2 regions of the Vibrio iocasae genome follow, and region 1 is predicted to be linked to the other one. Evidence: predicted binding sites of a transcription regulator. Region 1 holds the regulator's gene; the other holds the start of a gene.
The links. Region 1 encodes PurR, which represses purine synthesis genes. Its sites were predicted from a motif close to TNANGNAAACGTTTNCNTNA; they were not measured.
Positions count from the first base shown of each region.

Region 2: purM (phosphoribosylformylglycinamidine cyclo-ligase) is a predicted target of PurR. The motif match lies at 2,533-2,552, and genes of this name have one in related genera.

Region 1 covers NZ_CP145311.1:2,184,221-2,191,842, reverse strand. Annotated here, with positions in the region: gene topA (type I DNA topoisomerase) at 1-405, shown strand, start outside; gene glgA (glycogen synthase GlgA) at 630-2,078, shown strand; gene SNR28_RS19670 (alpha/beta fold hydrolase) at 2,228-3,025, shown strand; gene SNR28_RS19665 (DUF2007 domain-containing protein) at 3,045-3,356, opposite strand; gene SNR28_RS19660 (TVP38/TMEM64 family protein) at 3,363-4,049, opposite strand; gene SNR28_RS19655 (TfoX/Sxy family DNA transformation protein) at 4,192-4,779, opposite strand; cyclic di-GMP riboswitch class I at 4,896-5,006, opposite strand; gene purR (HTH-type transcriptional repressor PurR) at 5,163-6,167, opposite strand; gene torD (molecular chaperone TorD) at 6,374-7,021, opposite strand; gene torR (two-component system response regulator TorR) at 7,282-7,622, shown strand, end outside.
Region 2 covers NZ_CP145311.1:2,782,066-2,789,687, forward strand. Annotated here, with positions in the region: gene SNR28_RS22555 (uracil-xanthine permease family protein) at 235-1,485, shown strand; gene upp (uracil phosphoribosyltransferase) at 1,787-2,413, opposite strand; gene purM (phosphoribosylformylglycinamidine cyclo-ligase) at 2,617-3,657, shown strand; gene purN (phosphoribosylglycinamide formyltransferase) at 3,679-4,317, shown strand; gene SNR28_RS22575 (hypothetical protein) at 4,325-5,761, opposite strand; gene SNR28_RS22580 (bifunctional metallophosphatase/5'-nucleotidase) at 5,777-7,342, opposite strand; gene SNR28_RS22585 (class II glutamine amidotransferase) at 7,510-7,622, opposite strand, start outside.

The DNA of each region.
Region 1 (7,622 bases):
ACTCGTAAGATTCTGAAAAATGGTGAAGTGGCTCCTCCTAAGGAAGATCCTGTTCACCTGCCAGAACTACCGTGTGAGAATTCAGAAGCATACTTTGTACTTCGCGATGGTGCATCCGGTCTGTTCCTTGCTGCGAGCACGTTCCCTAAATCACGTGAAACGCGAGCACCATTGGTATCGGAACTGGTTAGGTTTAAAGATCGAATCTCACCGAAGTTCCACTATCTGACAGAAGCTCCGACAGAAGATCCGGATGGACGTCCGACAGTCGTTCGATTCAGCCGAAAGGCAAAAGAGAACTATGTTCGTACGGAAATCGATGGTAAACCTTCTGGTTGGACTGGTTTATACGTAGATGGCAAGTGGGAAATCACTGATAAGCGTAAAAAGCCAAAGGCTAAGTAAGCTTTAATCGGAAATAAAACGGGCAGCGATATCGCTGCCCGTTTTGTTTTCATCTTGGCGTCCAATTGTAAGTGCTCAGAAGGAAAAGCAAGGGGGCGATCAAAGATAAGCATGTAAATATTGCACAGGGGGAGTTAATTAGAGAGTATTCAGAGCTTAATGCGTGAAGAAGTGATACTTTTATCATTATTGTGTAGTAGTAGAATGCTGGAAGTCGGTTGTAGATGTTGAAGTTTAAAATCTGTTTTGCAGTTACAGAAGTACAGGGATTAATTAAGAGTGGCGGTTTAGCTGATGTTGCGAGGGCGCTTCCTAAGGCACTAGCTGAGCTTGGTCATGAACTCAGTATTTTCCTCCCGGGCTATAGCAAAACGCTAGGGTATCAGGAATCAGAAGAGATACTTTCTACACATCTAGACTACTGGCCTCATACACCTTACAAAATAAAAAAACAGTTCCTGGAAGAAGTGCCTGTTTATCTCATTGAAGCTCCTCAATACTATGACAGAGACGAGCTGTACGCAGAAAACAATATTGCATATACCGATAATGGAGAGCGATTCGCATTTTTCTCTGCAGCAGTGCTAGATGCCATACCTAAACTGGGTATCACTCCAGACATTGTACATGCAAACGACTGGCATACAGGTTTGATTCCGTTCCTTCTCAAGTCCCGATATAAAAATCATCATGAGTTGAGCCACGTAAAAAGCGTTTTGACCGTTCACAATGCAATATTTCAGGGTGTATTTCCTCTTAAAGAGTTAGAAGTCATACCCGAATTAAAGTGCGAAGGAGAAAAGGCCTTAGTCAGCCCAACACATGTTGGAATGCTCAAAGCCGGACTTGTTTACGCTGACAAAATCAATGCGGTTAGTCCGAACTATGCTTTGGAGCTCAGGACACATTTAGGTTCCCATGGATTGGCAGAGGAGTTCAACAAAAGGGCCGACGATCTTTCAGGCATACTAAATGGATGTGATTACAGTGAATGGAACCCAAGAACAGATAGCTATCTGCCTTTAACTTATTCAAATGATACCGATAGCATGCAAAAAGGTAAGCATGCTGCTCGCAAGTTACTGTTAGAAGAAGCGGGATTGAAAGAGAATGATGGTCCTGTCTTTGGTATGGTTTGTCGACTTAGCCATCAAAAAGGCTTTGGCTATATCCTACCGATACTCGAGCATTTTCTTGCCAACGATGTGCGCCTTATCATACTGGGTACCGGAGATTCCAACATTGCGCAGAGCCTGAGAGACGTAGAGCGTCATCACAATGAAAAGTTCTGTTTTGTTGAGGCTTATAGTAATCGGTTAGCCCATATTGTTGAGGCTGGCTCTGACTTCTTCCTGATGCCGTCAGAATACGAAGCTTGTGGGCTCAGTCAAATATATAGTATGGCTTATGGCACCTTACCTATTGTCAGAGAGGTGGGCGGTTTAAAAGATACGGTTATCGATATCGATGTCCACCCGGATCGAGCGACCGGATTTAGCTTTCACTACCCAATCGCAAAAGATTTACTGATGAAACTGCAACGGGCTGTTATTTACTATTACCAGAGTAGGGATGAGATGCTCAGAGTGCAAAAACGTGCTATGGAACAAGACTTTAGCTGGAAGTGCTCTGCTGAAAAATATGTCGAAATGTACCGAACTACGCAAACTTGATATCGAAAATGTACCAAGTTGAATGCATTAAATTATTGAACCGTACGCTAATCTTTGTAGTATTTATTATATAGAATGCCGTATACCAGCTATAGTTGTGGTAAGCTCACAGCCCCTGTGGATAAAAAAACATTACAGTAAAAGAGAACATGTCAGAGACTTTGCTTTTTCACAAAACGTATATTCATCCCACCAGCAAGGAGTGGGTCGTTTTTGTGCATGGCGCTGGTGGTAGTTCCTCGATCTGGTTTAAACAGATAAAAGCCTACAAAGAACACTTTAATCTACTGCTAGTTGATTTGCGTGGACATGGCCGCTCCTCAGAATTTATAAAAGATATCATCTCTAGCAGATACACTTTTAAAGAAGTAACAGTTGATGTCCTTAAGGTGCTTGATCATCTGAAAATTCAATCTGCCCATTTTGTGGGAATGTCTCTGGGAACCATTATTGTTAGAAATATTGCGGAACTGTCGACCGACAGAGTAAGCTCGATGGTCCTTGGTGGGGCTGTAACGCGCTTAAACGCACGTTCTCAGGTTCTGGTTAAGCTAGGGCACTTTAGTAAGCATATAGTGCCTTACATGTGGCTGTATAAACTTTTTGCATACATTGTAATGCCACAGCGGAGCCAAAGGGAATCGCGGCACCTGTTTGTCAGAGAAGCTAAGAAGCTTTGCCAGAAAGAGTTTAAACGCTGGTTTGTGATGGCCGCAGATGTGAATCCTCTGATGCGCTACTTTAAAGACAGAGAGCTTCCTATTCCAACCCTCTATCTGATGGGTGAAAAGGATTATATGTTTATTCAGCCGGTCAAAGAGATGATTAAGGCACATCGTCAAAGCTATCTATGTGAGATCCCAGACTGCGGACATGTATGTAACGTTGAGCGCCCAGATGAGTTTAATCAAAAGTCTATAGAGTTTATTAAAGCAGTTAGTCACTAACTATGACGTGTTTAATGAGTTAAGGGGCTTCCTGGCCACATTGCCAACAAGCTCCAAACTGTCCTTCATTCTTTTCGCCACATTGTTGGCAGCTCCATTCTGTATCTGTATTCAAAGATTGTTGCTTAAAAGAGTTAACAATTTCATGTGCTTCATCTGCTTGTGAAGTATCGGAAATCCAAACGTAGGGGTCAGTGTCATCGGTTAAAGGCAGCTCTCCTTTTAACCCAAATATGCCTTCTCCGCGTACTTCAGCAGGTATGTTTTCACTTTTCAGAAGCTCACTGACAATGTGAGCTTCTGTAGGGTTCTTAGCGCTATATATTTTCATCGGCCACTAACTGTTTTGTGGTTGTTTGGCTGGTTTTATTTTTCCCATTACCCACTTCGCGATAATAGGGAACAAACCTAATAGAGCAAATGAGAGCAGAACATTAGGCGACACGATACCCGACAGGCTATCAATTGTTGCTAATTGCGTACCTGCGTTCAGGTAAACCATGGTTCCTGGAAGCATGCCTAGCTGACTTACCAGATAGAATCTCAGAGTTGATATTGGTGTCAGACCCATAAGTAAGTTTATAAGGAAAAACGGAAACACAGGGATTAATCTCAATGAGAAAAGGTAAAACGCACCATCCTTTTCAACGCCCTGGTTAATCGCATTGAGTTTTGAACCAAATTTACTTTGTACCCAGTCACGTAAAAGGTAACGGCTACTTAGGAATGCCAGCGTCGCGCCTATCGAGCTAGCAAATGAAACTAACAAGAGACTTAGAGAAAAACCAAATAGGGCAGCACCAAGTAAGGTAACCACAGCAGCTCCCGGAATGGAGAAAGCTGTAATGAGCACATAGGCAAAGAAGTAGATTAGAGCAGAAACCAGTTTGTTATCGTTAATTGTGCTGGTTAACGCAGCTTGTTGTGCTTTCGCATTTTCTAATGTCAGATACTGTCCAAATTGCGTCGCAAGAATCACGATAGTAGCAACAAGCAGAATTCCGATAATCAGCTTTTTGTTCATATTAAAATATCCGATAGTCATGTAGTTACAGTATAAGACAGGCTCAGTAAGAAAATAATTTCACACTTCACAAAGAATTTTAAATACAAAAAAACCGCTATGAGATTCAAAGCGGTTTTTAATTGAAATATCTTGATAAAGCTTAGTCGAGTCGTTTTATTAACTCTTCGCGTCGTTCCTTCGATATCACCGACCAGTGAGTGCCGTTTAGTGCGCCTTCGAGAGCCCACAGCAGTTCCAGGCTAACTCCGGAGTTGGTCTCTTTAATCGCTTTGTAAGCGCCTACAGAACCTGCTTGCTTCAGGTCTGAAACAGAAGCGATACCTGCTTTCTTAAGCATGCGTTCTGTACCAAGCCTAAGGTTAGGTAGATCTTTAAGGCGAGTCGGTTTCTCTTCTGCCTGAACCGCTTTTTCTTCTTTAGCTAGCTCTAGAGCGTGTTTTGCGAGAGTAAGAATATCGTCCGTGTTTTCCCAAATGTTGTCAGGTAGTGCGAAGTACTTGGTAACCACAGGGAACCCACGTTTTTTATAAACGTAAGGTTCATAACCGGATGATTTAAACTCTTCGATAGTGGAGTCGCTAGAACGAATATGAAGAGAGTCATTAACGACGAGAGCAAACATTGCTTCGTCTACGAAAATGCCAAACCCACCGAACATAGACCGAGATTTGACTTGGCCAAATTGCTCGAAAAGTTTCAATGAGTCTTTTAGTACTGGTTTATCCATTGCGTCTGTCTCGGGTTAAAAATTGCTTCAACCAATTTGATACCGAGAAATTAGCAAATCTGTGTGATCTGTTGTCAGAAACTCGTAAAGTATCTGCTCTACGTTGCTAATTTGCCTTCGGCAGCCCCGCTGCCATTCTGAGTATAGAAATATCAATACGATACCTCTTCAGATTAAGGCCGGTGGCTTTGCGTCCCATTCTTTCGAATGGTTTGCCCTGGTCGTGACGTTATAAATATAGGCGTGATTTGGATAAAGATCACGGATTAAATTATCCGGTGTGATATTGGTTCCAAATCTTATGCCGTATGATATACAAATGATTGTGTACTACTAACCACTCAATAGTAGTTAGTAGCCGCAAGCTTTAATAGTTTATCAGACTAGTTTAGCTCTTTAACGCTCTTACGTGAGATGATTTCCGGGTGCATCTCAAAAACGCGACGTTCGTGCTCTTTGTTTTTGATTCTTTCCAGCAGAATTTCGAACGCTGTTTTACCAACACGTCGTTTTGGCTGGTGAACAGTGGTCAATGGTGGCGAGAAATAAGCTGCTAGGTCAATATTGTCATATCCAATAACAGAGATGTCTTCAGGGATTCGCATTCCTTTCTCCTGTAGACGGCTCATCAGGCCTAGAGCCATGATGTCATTGAAGCAGAATACAGCTGTTGGTTTTTCATCGAGCTCAAGAATTCTATCCGCAGCTTCAACGGCCATGTCACACTCAAAGTTACCTTCAAGAATATTCTCTTGATTGAACTCGATATCGAACTCTTGTAGTGCGCGTTTGTAGCCTTCGATACGTTCAATACAAAGTGTTTTGTCCAGGTGTCCTGACAGGCAGAAGATTTTTTCGTGCCCACGTTCAAGTAAGTATTTGGTCGCCAGATACCCACCTTCTTCAGAGTTATCAATGATTTTATCTGACTGATTTTCCCAATCACCCCAGTCCATGATCACTTTAGGGATGTCAGTATGGCTCTCCAGCATTTCCTGTAGCTCAGTTGTCAAATCAGAGCAAAGTACAAAGATGCCGTCTACACGCTTTTCTGCAAGGAATCGAACGTAGTCTCGTTGCTTTTCATAGATACCGCCTGTGTTACACAGGATGAGTGTGTAACCCTGCCTGTAACAGTAACTCTCGAAGCCGTCGATGACTTCTGCCAGAAACGGGTTTGTTGACTGTGTCACCAACATACCTACTGTTCGGGTTGTATTGCATTTCAGACTTCGGGCCACAGCACTTGGGGCGTAATTTAACTCTTTTACCGCCTCCATTACTCTTTCTTGAGTAGCTTCAGCAACAAAGCGAGTCTTATTAATAACATGAGATACTGTTGTGGTTGAAACACCGGCTAAGCGTGCGACATCTTTAATAGTGGCCATATATTTGTCCTATCTGAACTGCTGTTTTTTCTTCTACTATAAATAAGTTTATCAGCAGTTTCTCTGTTTGTGATAAAACACAAAAAACCGCTTGAAAAAGCGGTTTACAGAAATATTCATAATTTTATCGATTGCGGCCTGATTTTAGACGTAAATGCAAACAGAAACAACGCCCTTATATAGGGCGTTGTCACAAATATTATTATTTACTCACCAGCAAGGTAAGAGCAATCTAGCTGACAGAAGTCTACAAGAAGAGCCGCGATACCTGCATAGAAACCGAAATCATCATGTTGAACGCACTTATCTTTAAATTGAGGGAACCAACTTAGCATATATTTTTCGATAAATGCTTTCTGGTCCAATAAGGCCTCTTCAATATGCTCAAGTTTTTCTAACTCGTTAGAGCGAATAATCATGTTGCCCAGGAAATCCAGCTCTAGCGCTATATGATCGGCTGGTTCATTCAAGCCTTCTTTGATGGCGATGCCTTTTTCTTCCATCAGAGCAGCCATTTCCTGAGCCGGTTTATCATTAAGTAATCCTGACTCTCCAATATACATAGAAGCATAGGGCAGTGCGGCATTTTTATCTGATGTTAAAAACAGCTCGCAGAAATCCGCAGCCAATTCTAGCTGGGCATCTTCACGTGTTTGTAGTCGGTTTAAAGCATCGACAACTTTATCAATCGATTCTTTAAGTGCTTCGTTTTCACCTAGCCCGGTCAGAAAAGATCGGATTTCGGTAGATTGGTAAGCTTCGAGTTCTTGTTCTGTCAGCTCTTTAGCGAACAGGCTTGAAAGCCACCAGTAAATTTCAGCGCGCTTTTCGTTAAATGCTTTTGTTTCTTCCATTGCAGGGTTCCTGAGACATAGTTATTTCCTATAAGTGTAAACAAAAAATATTAATAAAACTAACTATTGAAATGAAAAAAAATGACAGTTTATTAAGGAAAATTAACCGCAAGTCAGAGAGTTGCGTTGGGTCAATAAATTCCGAACTTTTGGGCAGAATTCCTATTATTCGCTAGAATTATGAAAAGTTATGAATAAAATACGGTCGGCATATTGATAAAATTGTTGATCGAAATTTTCGGCAGAGTGAAGTGGTAGACATGAGTAGTCACGTATTAGTAGTTGAAGATGATGTTGTTACACGAAGCAAGCTGGTTGGGTATTTTCAGAGTGAAGGATATTCAGTAAGCGAAGCGGAGAGTGGCGAGCAGATGAGAGAGATTCTAGCTGAAGAGAATATTGATCTGGTGATGTTAGACATTAATTTACCAGGTGAAGACGGCTTGATGTTAACTCGTGAACTACGCAGCCAATCAGATATCGGAATTATTTTAGTCACAGGCAGAACAGACAGCATAGATAAAATTGTTGGTCTGGAAATGGGGGCGGATGATTACGTTACAAAACCATTTGAACTCAGAGAATTGCTGGTTCGTGTCAA
Region 2 (7,622 bases), 600 kb from region 1:
TGCCTCTAAGCGAATAATAAAGTTGATACGATGATAAGCAACTCTCGATTAGTGAGCAAGGCAATACCCATAGTATTGGTCAGATTTTGATTTGAGCTTGATCGGATAAATCATTTAACTTAGTTATATTTTTTTTACTTCCATCACAATTTTTTTGATCTAGACACTAAAGCAAACGTTTGCGAGGTGATAGAATCCCGCGAATTTTGTTTTACTGCTAACGGGATGATGATAATGACCAACATAATTCAAGGTGCTCAGATGCTGTTTGTCGCATTTGGTGCTCTGGTTCTGGTTCCACTACTGACGGGGCTCGATCCTAACGTCGCTCTATTTGGCGCTGGTGTGGGAACCCTTTTATTTCAATTTATTACCCGCCGTTCTGTTCCTATCTTCCTCGCTTCTTCTTTCGCATTTATTGCTCCAATCATGTATGGCGTACAAACCTGGGGAATTGGCGGTACAATGGGTGGCCTTATGGCAGCGGGTGCTGTTTACGTGGCTCTTGGTGCTGTCATCAAAGCAAAAGGTGTTGCGATTATTCATAAGTTGCTTCCACCTGTTGTCGTAGGCCCAGTAATCATCGTAATCGGTCTTGGCCTGGCACCTGTTGCTGTAAATATGGCTTTAGGTAAAACTGGCGATGGTGCGGTACAGCTTATTGATGGCGACCTGGCACTATGGATTTCATGTGCATCTCTATTAACAACGATTGCTATCAGCGTATTTGCGAAAGGCTTCCTGAAGCTACTTCCTATCGTTGGCGGTATCGCTGTTGGTTATACCATGAGCCTTTTCATGGGCATTGTTGACTTTACTCCGGTCGCTCAGGCTTCATGGCTGGCAATGCCAAACTTCACCATGCCTGAGTTCAATATCAACGCTATTCTGTTCATGATTCCTGTAGCGATTGCTCCAGCCGTAGAACACGTTGGCGATATGCTGGCTATCTCTCAGGTTACCGGTAAAGACTATCTGAAAAAACCTGGACTGCACCGCACTATTACTGGTGACGGGGTAGCAACAATGGCCGCTTCTTTGGTAGGTGCTCCACCAAACACAACTTATAGTGAAGTAACAGGTGCAGTAATGCTAACTAAGGCATTTAACCCTGTCATCATGACCTGGGCTGCAGTAACCGCTATTGTTCTGGCTCTTGTGGCTAAACTAGGTGCGATTCTACAAACTATCCCTGTTCCTGTGATGGGCGGCATCATGATTCTTCTGTTCGGCTCTATTGCGACAGTGGGTCTTAACACGCTAATCAAGAACAATGTTGACCTACACAAAGCACGCAACCTTGCAATTGTAGCAGTAACACTTGTGTTTGGTATTGGCGGTATGGCTTTCGGTATTGGCGAATTCAGCCTTCAGGGTGTGAGCCTTTGCGGTATCGTTGCTATCGTTCTTAACCTTATCCTTCCTCACGACCTTGGCGAATCTCACGTAGTAGATAACGCACAAATGGAAGAAGATAACGCATAAAACATGCTTAAATAAAAAGAGGGCTTGTTCAAATGAACAAGCCCTCTTTTTTTACTCTGTAATGCCTACCCAACAACATTAATGTTTAAAATAAACAACCGTCTATACGCTACATAAAGTTAGGTATGCATTCCAACGCAGAGCATTGGAACGAGGAAATTTATCGATCGATAAATACGCAATAATTGAAATTTACTAAGTCAGTTTGCGTTAGTTCAAGGATAAGGCGCGGAGTTTACGATAGTAAATGAGCACCTTAGACGCAGAAATCACACAAACTGAAGACGTAAATTTCAATTATTTATTTGGTGCCAAAAATCTTATCACCCGCATCCCCTAGACCAGGTACGATGTAACCCTTGTCGTTCAGCCTCTCATCAATTGCTGCTGTGTATAGCTCTACATCTGGGTGTGCTTTTTCTAGCGCTTCAATACCTTCTGGAGCAGATACAAGTACAAGTACTTTAATGTGCTGACAGCCTTTCTCTTTCAATAGGTCGATTGTTGCGATCATTGAGCCACCTGTTGCCAACATTGGGTCAACAACCAGAGCAATACGCTCATCGATGTTTGATGCTAGCTTATTGAAGTATGGTACTGGCTCTAGTGTTTCTTCATCACGGTATACACCAACAACACTGATACGCGCACTTGGGATGTGCTCAAGTACACCATCCATCATACCCAGGCCTGCACGTAGAATTGGCACTACGGTTACTTTTTTACCTTTAATTTGATCCACTTCAACAGGACCATTCCAGCCAGTGATAGTTACTTTTTCTGTTTCGAAATCTGATGTCGCTTCGTAAGTCAAAAGGCTACCCACTTCTGTCGCTAACTCACGAAAACGCTTAGTACTAATGTCTCCTTCACGCATTAGACCAACTTTGTGTTTAACTAGCGGGTGCATCACTTCAACAACTTTCATTTTTCTCTCCGGCGAATTGAATTTAAACCGCGTAATTATAACCCCAAGCAATATAAAGATGCGAGTTTCGCAAACGATTAATTCGTTTGCCCGCCTGTAAATTAACCAAAACAATTTTCTTACGCAAACGTTTTCCTTTTTATTCTATCTCGGTTAGAATTGCGCCGATTTTCAAATCCAAACTTTTATGACGAGGACTTCCCGTGAGTGGTAATAACACTTCTCTTAGCTATAAAGACGCTGGCGTAGACATTGATGCAGGTAACGCTCTGGTAGACAGAATTAAAGGTGTTGTGAAGCGCACTCGCCGTCCTGAAGTAATGGGCGGCATTGGCGGCTTTGGTGCACTTTGTGAACTTCCTACTAAGTACAAAGAGCCATTACTGGTTTCTGGTACTGACGGTGTAGGTACAAAGCTTCGCCTTGCTTTGGATATGAAAAAGCACGACACAATCGGTATCGATCTGGTTGCAATGTGTGTGAACGATTTGATTGTTCAAGGTGCTGAACCACTGTTCTTCCTTGACTACTATGCAACAGGCAAACTGGATGTAGACACTGCAGCAGATGTTGTCTCTGGTATCGGTGAAGGTTGTGTACAGGCTGGATGTGCGCTTATCGGTGGTGAAACTGCTGAAATGCCGGGCATGTACGAAGGTGAAGACTACGATGTTGCTGGCTTCTGCGTAGGTGTTGTTGAGAAATCTGAAGTGATTGACGGCACCAAAGTAACTGCTGGTGATGCACTTATTGCGGTTGGTTCTAGCGGCCCGCACTCAAATGGCTACTCACTGGTTCGCAAAATCATTGAAGTATCTGGCGCAGACCTGACTGAAGAGCTTAACGGCAGAACTATCGGCGAACAGCTTCTTGAGCCTACTAAGATTTACATTAAGTCTGCACTAAAAATGATTGCAGAACATGATATTCACGCGATTTCTCACATCACTGGTGGCGGTTTCTGGGAAAACATCCCACGTGTACTACCTGAAGGCACTAAAGCTGTCGTTGATGGCAAGAGTTGGGAATGGCCAGCGATCTTCAATTGGTTACAAGAAAAAGGTAATGTAGAGACATTTGAGATGTACCGTACCTTTAACTGTGGTGTAGGTCTGGTTATCGCTCTACCTAAAGATCAAGCTGAAGCAGCGGTTGAATTACTGAAAGCTGAAGGTGAAAATGCCTGGGTTATTGGTGAAATCGCAGAAGCTAAAGATGGCGAAGAGCAGGTAGAGATTCTTTAATCTAAAGAGACCCTGTAATCTATGAAGAATATCGTTGTTCTTATCTCCGGAAATGGAAGCAATCTGCAAGCTATTATGGATGCCTGCGGAAGTTTAATTAAAAACGGAAAAGTATCAGCCGTGTTTTCCAACAAAGCTGATGCATACGGACTAGAAAGAGCAAGATTAGCAGGTATCGATGCTGTTTCTCTGGATCCGAAAAGCTACGAATCCAGAGAAGCATTCGATCTGGCCTTGCAGAGTGAAATCGACTCATACAAGCCGGATCTTGTCGTGCTTGCTGGGTACATGCGGATACTGAGCGGTGATTTTGTCAATCATTACCTTGGCCGCATGCTGAACATTCACCCTTCCCTATTACCAAAATACTCTGGCCTCAACACGCACCAAAGGGCGATTGACGCAGGTGATGAAGTACATGGTACTTCGGTACACTTTGTTACCGAGGAGTTGGATGGTGGACCTGTTGTCCTCCAGGCAGAAGTGCCTATTTATGAAGATGATGATGCGGAATCGCTAACAAACCGAGTTCAATCTCAGGAATATCGAATCTACCCACTAACCATCAATTGGTTTTTGCAGAAACGCCTTGAGATGAAAAATGGTAAAGCATATCTGGATAGTCTGGAGTTAGGGGAACAAGGTTACGCCTCTGAATGAGGCGCTGCTAATGACTCTGTAACTGAGCCTGATTGATATAGTCAATCAGGCTTTTTATTTTTCCGGGGCTAAGTTCCTTCGGTAGCTCTATTCGTGGTATGTCCGCAAAGACCATATTGTAGAGATATCGATATATGTTCTGCCACATGTGAACTCTCGAGATGCTAAGCCGCTCTGCATATCCCTGAGGCAACCAAAAGCCATATTGTTCCCAAAACGCCGATACCATGCCTGGATGAGAGTTAGAAAATTGCGCTACTGGATTTGGAGCATCCGAATCTGTTTCTGTCAGATACCCTATTCCAACATCCCACTTTCCAGACTCACTTTCAAACTCTAGCCGCTGCCACCTTTCACTCCACCAGCTAATAACTTTCTCTGACTTCTTGCTTTGATGCTGAACCCTATCTGCATTGGAGCGTTTTGTAGTATGTAAATAGTATAAGTCTGTTTTCCCTGCTTTTACTTCTTCAGAAAACGCAGTAATCGTTGCCCCCCTTAACAAACTCTCATGTTCCAGGAACATATGACTAGGCGGACGATATAAAAGACTAGTATGTAGATTTTGCATATGGGAATGGGCGGCATAAACCGGCCTGAGTAACAGAGCATCGCGCAATTTAGAATGCAGAGATGAACAGTAAGCAAGTTGATCAAATTGGCTACGATTTAATATCTTGTCATAGGTAAATTTTGCTTTTTGCAGGACATCACTTGTTTGCTCATAACCAACTTCTCTCTGTGGCATTTGATACAGGCTCTGTTTCTCCACTTCCGTTGCCAGTTTTGAGGTATCAAACAGTGCATTGTCACTGATTAATATGACGTAGCCCGTTGTCGTATCTGCTGTAATCAGAGTCCATGCATGAGCAGACTGATGCTTACGGTCTAAGTGACGATAACCTGAACGACAACTCTGCACGTAGCTTCTGGTCTCTATTGAAGTAAATTGTTGTCCGGCTTCCCAGTACCAACTCACGCAGTCCAATATCTGGCTCAACTGACTGACGAGCTGACCAAAGCGTTTATTCTCCAGGTTACAGTACTCTTGGAGTTGTTGAGGCATCACACCTTCCACCAGAGCATCCATAAGTGGTTGAAGGTTTTGCGATAATCGATTCGCATTAGGTAAGGTTGCGCTTAGTTTGCAAGTTTTGCATTTAATTCGCTGGCTGCCACCTGAGGTCTTTCCGTTTAACATCCAATACGGGCTCTGGCAATGACAGGCAGGCATTTTTAAGGCTGAAGACTTTTCCAAGTAAATCTGCTCTGAAAGAGCAAGAATAGGTGTGTTAAATAACACGGGAGGATAGGCACCGCATAAAGGGCAGTGCCATGAATCATAGCCTAGCCTGTCCGAGCGTGAATACAAGCTGAGCTCAGGCTTGCCACAGTTTGGGCAGCCATAAGATTTACAGCAGTTGTACTCAGCACGAAAAGGCATAGGCTACATATTCTTTTAGTTGCTCCGGCTTACATCGACCTGACGGCCAAGTGCCGGAATGGATACTTGATTCTGAGCTTTAAACTGATTGATTAATGTCTGGGTGATAGAGTCTCGCTGATACAGTTGCTTACCACTTTCAAATACATGGTAGCCATCACCACCACTTGCTGCGTATGAATAAGTAGCTACGCGATATTTCTCATCATCAGTCAGTGTTTTGCCATTAACTTTCACACTGATAAGACGCTCACCTTCTGGTTCACGGCTATCATATTTCGATTCAATCCCCGAGAACTGTGCCAGTCCATAAGGAAGTGTGTAACTGTATTCCAGTAACTCTTTCACTTGCTTACCCGTAAGCTCTACCACGGTAAGTTTATCTGTGAACGGGAACAGGTCCATCACATTCTCTTTAGTAACGGGACCAGGGTTCAGGTCAACACGAATACTACCAGAACTGATCATACCGATATCTGCATCCCCGGCATCTCTCATCATATCTGCGACAAGGTTCCCGATATCTGACTCTCTGTAGTAACGACGTTTAGAAGCCTTATCTAACGTTGCAATCTTAGTCGTTAGGTCAGGATGACTAGAACGCGCATCCTCGATCAACTGACTTGTCTTCTTGTCTCGGGCTAACTTGTCAGACTCAACAGGAATAAGTTTACCATCCAATAACTTAACATTATGTTTTTCAGTATCGACTGCAAACTTGGTGTAACCCAAATACTTCCCCTGACCGAAGGTCAAACCGATAACCGTCCCGGTATCAGGGTGAACGACCGGTTTCCAGAGGCCATGATCTGAGTGACCGCCAAAAATCACGTCTGCACCCTTTAGCTTACCAGCCATGGCATAGTCTTCATCAAAGCCACGCTGAACTTCTGGGTCTGCTTCTTTATCTGTTTGCATCGGCGCTGTTTTATTCTGGTGCGTCAATACAACGATCATATCCACTTCATCGCGGATTTTATCAATCCAGAACTGAGTGACTTCAATAGGATCGTCAATAGTCAGCCCATTACGATTCCCCTTCCACATTGTGTTATAGAAAGCATCGATACCCATAACGCCGATCACACCAACACGAACACCATCTCGCTCTATGATGGTATAAGGCTGAGCAAAGGGAGCATTGTTTTGCTCGAATTTAATGTTTGCGTTCAAAACTGGATATGCTGCACGAGGCATATTCTGTTTCAGCGCTTCCCAGCCATACTCAAACTCGTGGTTACCAAGAGTGATTGCGTCATACCCCATTGCGCTATAAAGGTCGAAAGAAAGCTTACCCTGAGTCTTTTTAGCCAGTGAACCTGTAAAAATATCGCCCGCATCTAAAAGAAAACTTATCTCTTCTTTCGCTCGCGTCTCTTTGATTAGCGTCGCCATATATGGAATGCCGCCTATATGTGTGATCTCCGAATTCCAAAAAGCTTCGACAGGTTCATACACACTTTCGATATCATTAGTATGAAGAAGAGTGACGTTTTTAATTTCGGCAAAAGCCGGAACAGTGCTCAGTGATGACAACAAGCCAAGTGATAGCAATGCGTATTTTGGGGAGTGTAGCTTCATGAATAACTCCAAATTGAGGTTGGGAAATATGGAGTGGACTATAAAAAAGCAAACGTTTATATCGCGTGATCTTTATCACAAAAATAGCTGTATTTTTGTTACCTCGCGCATGGAGTGTTTAAATGTGGGGATAGATAAAGAGCTGGGCATGCCAGCTCTAAATAAGATTATAACGGTTCGGTCGGGGCCTGATTTCCCGGCTTAGGTGGTGCATGAGGGACATCTACAAGTTGTTCAGAGTTACTGCCTATCAGCTCACCACACTTAAACAGATTAAACT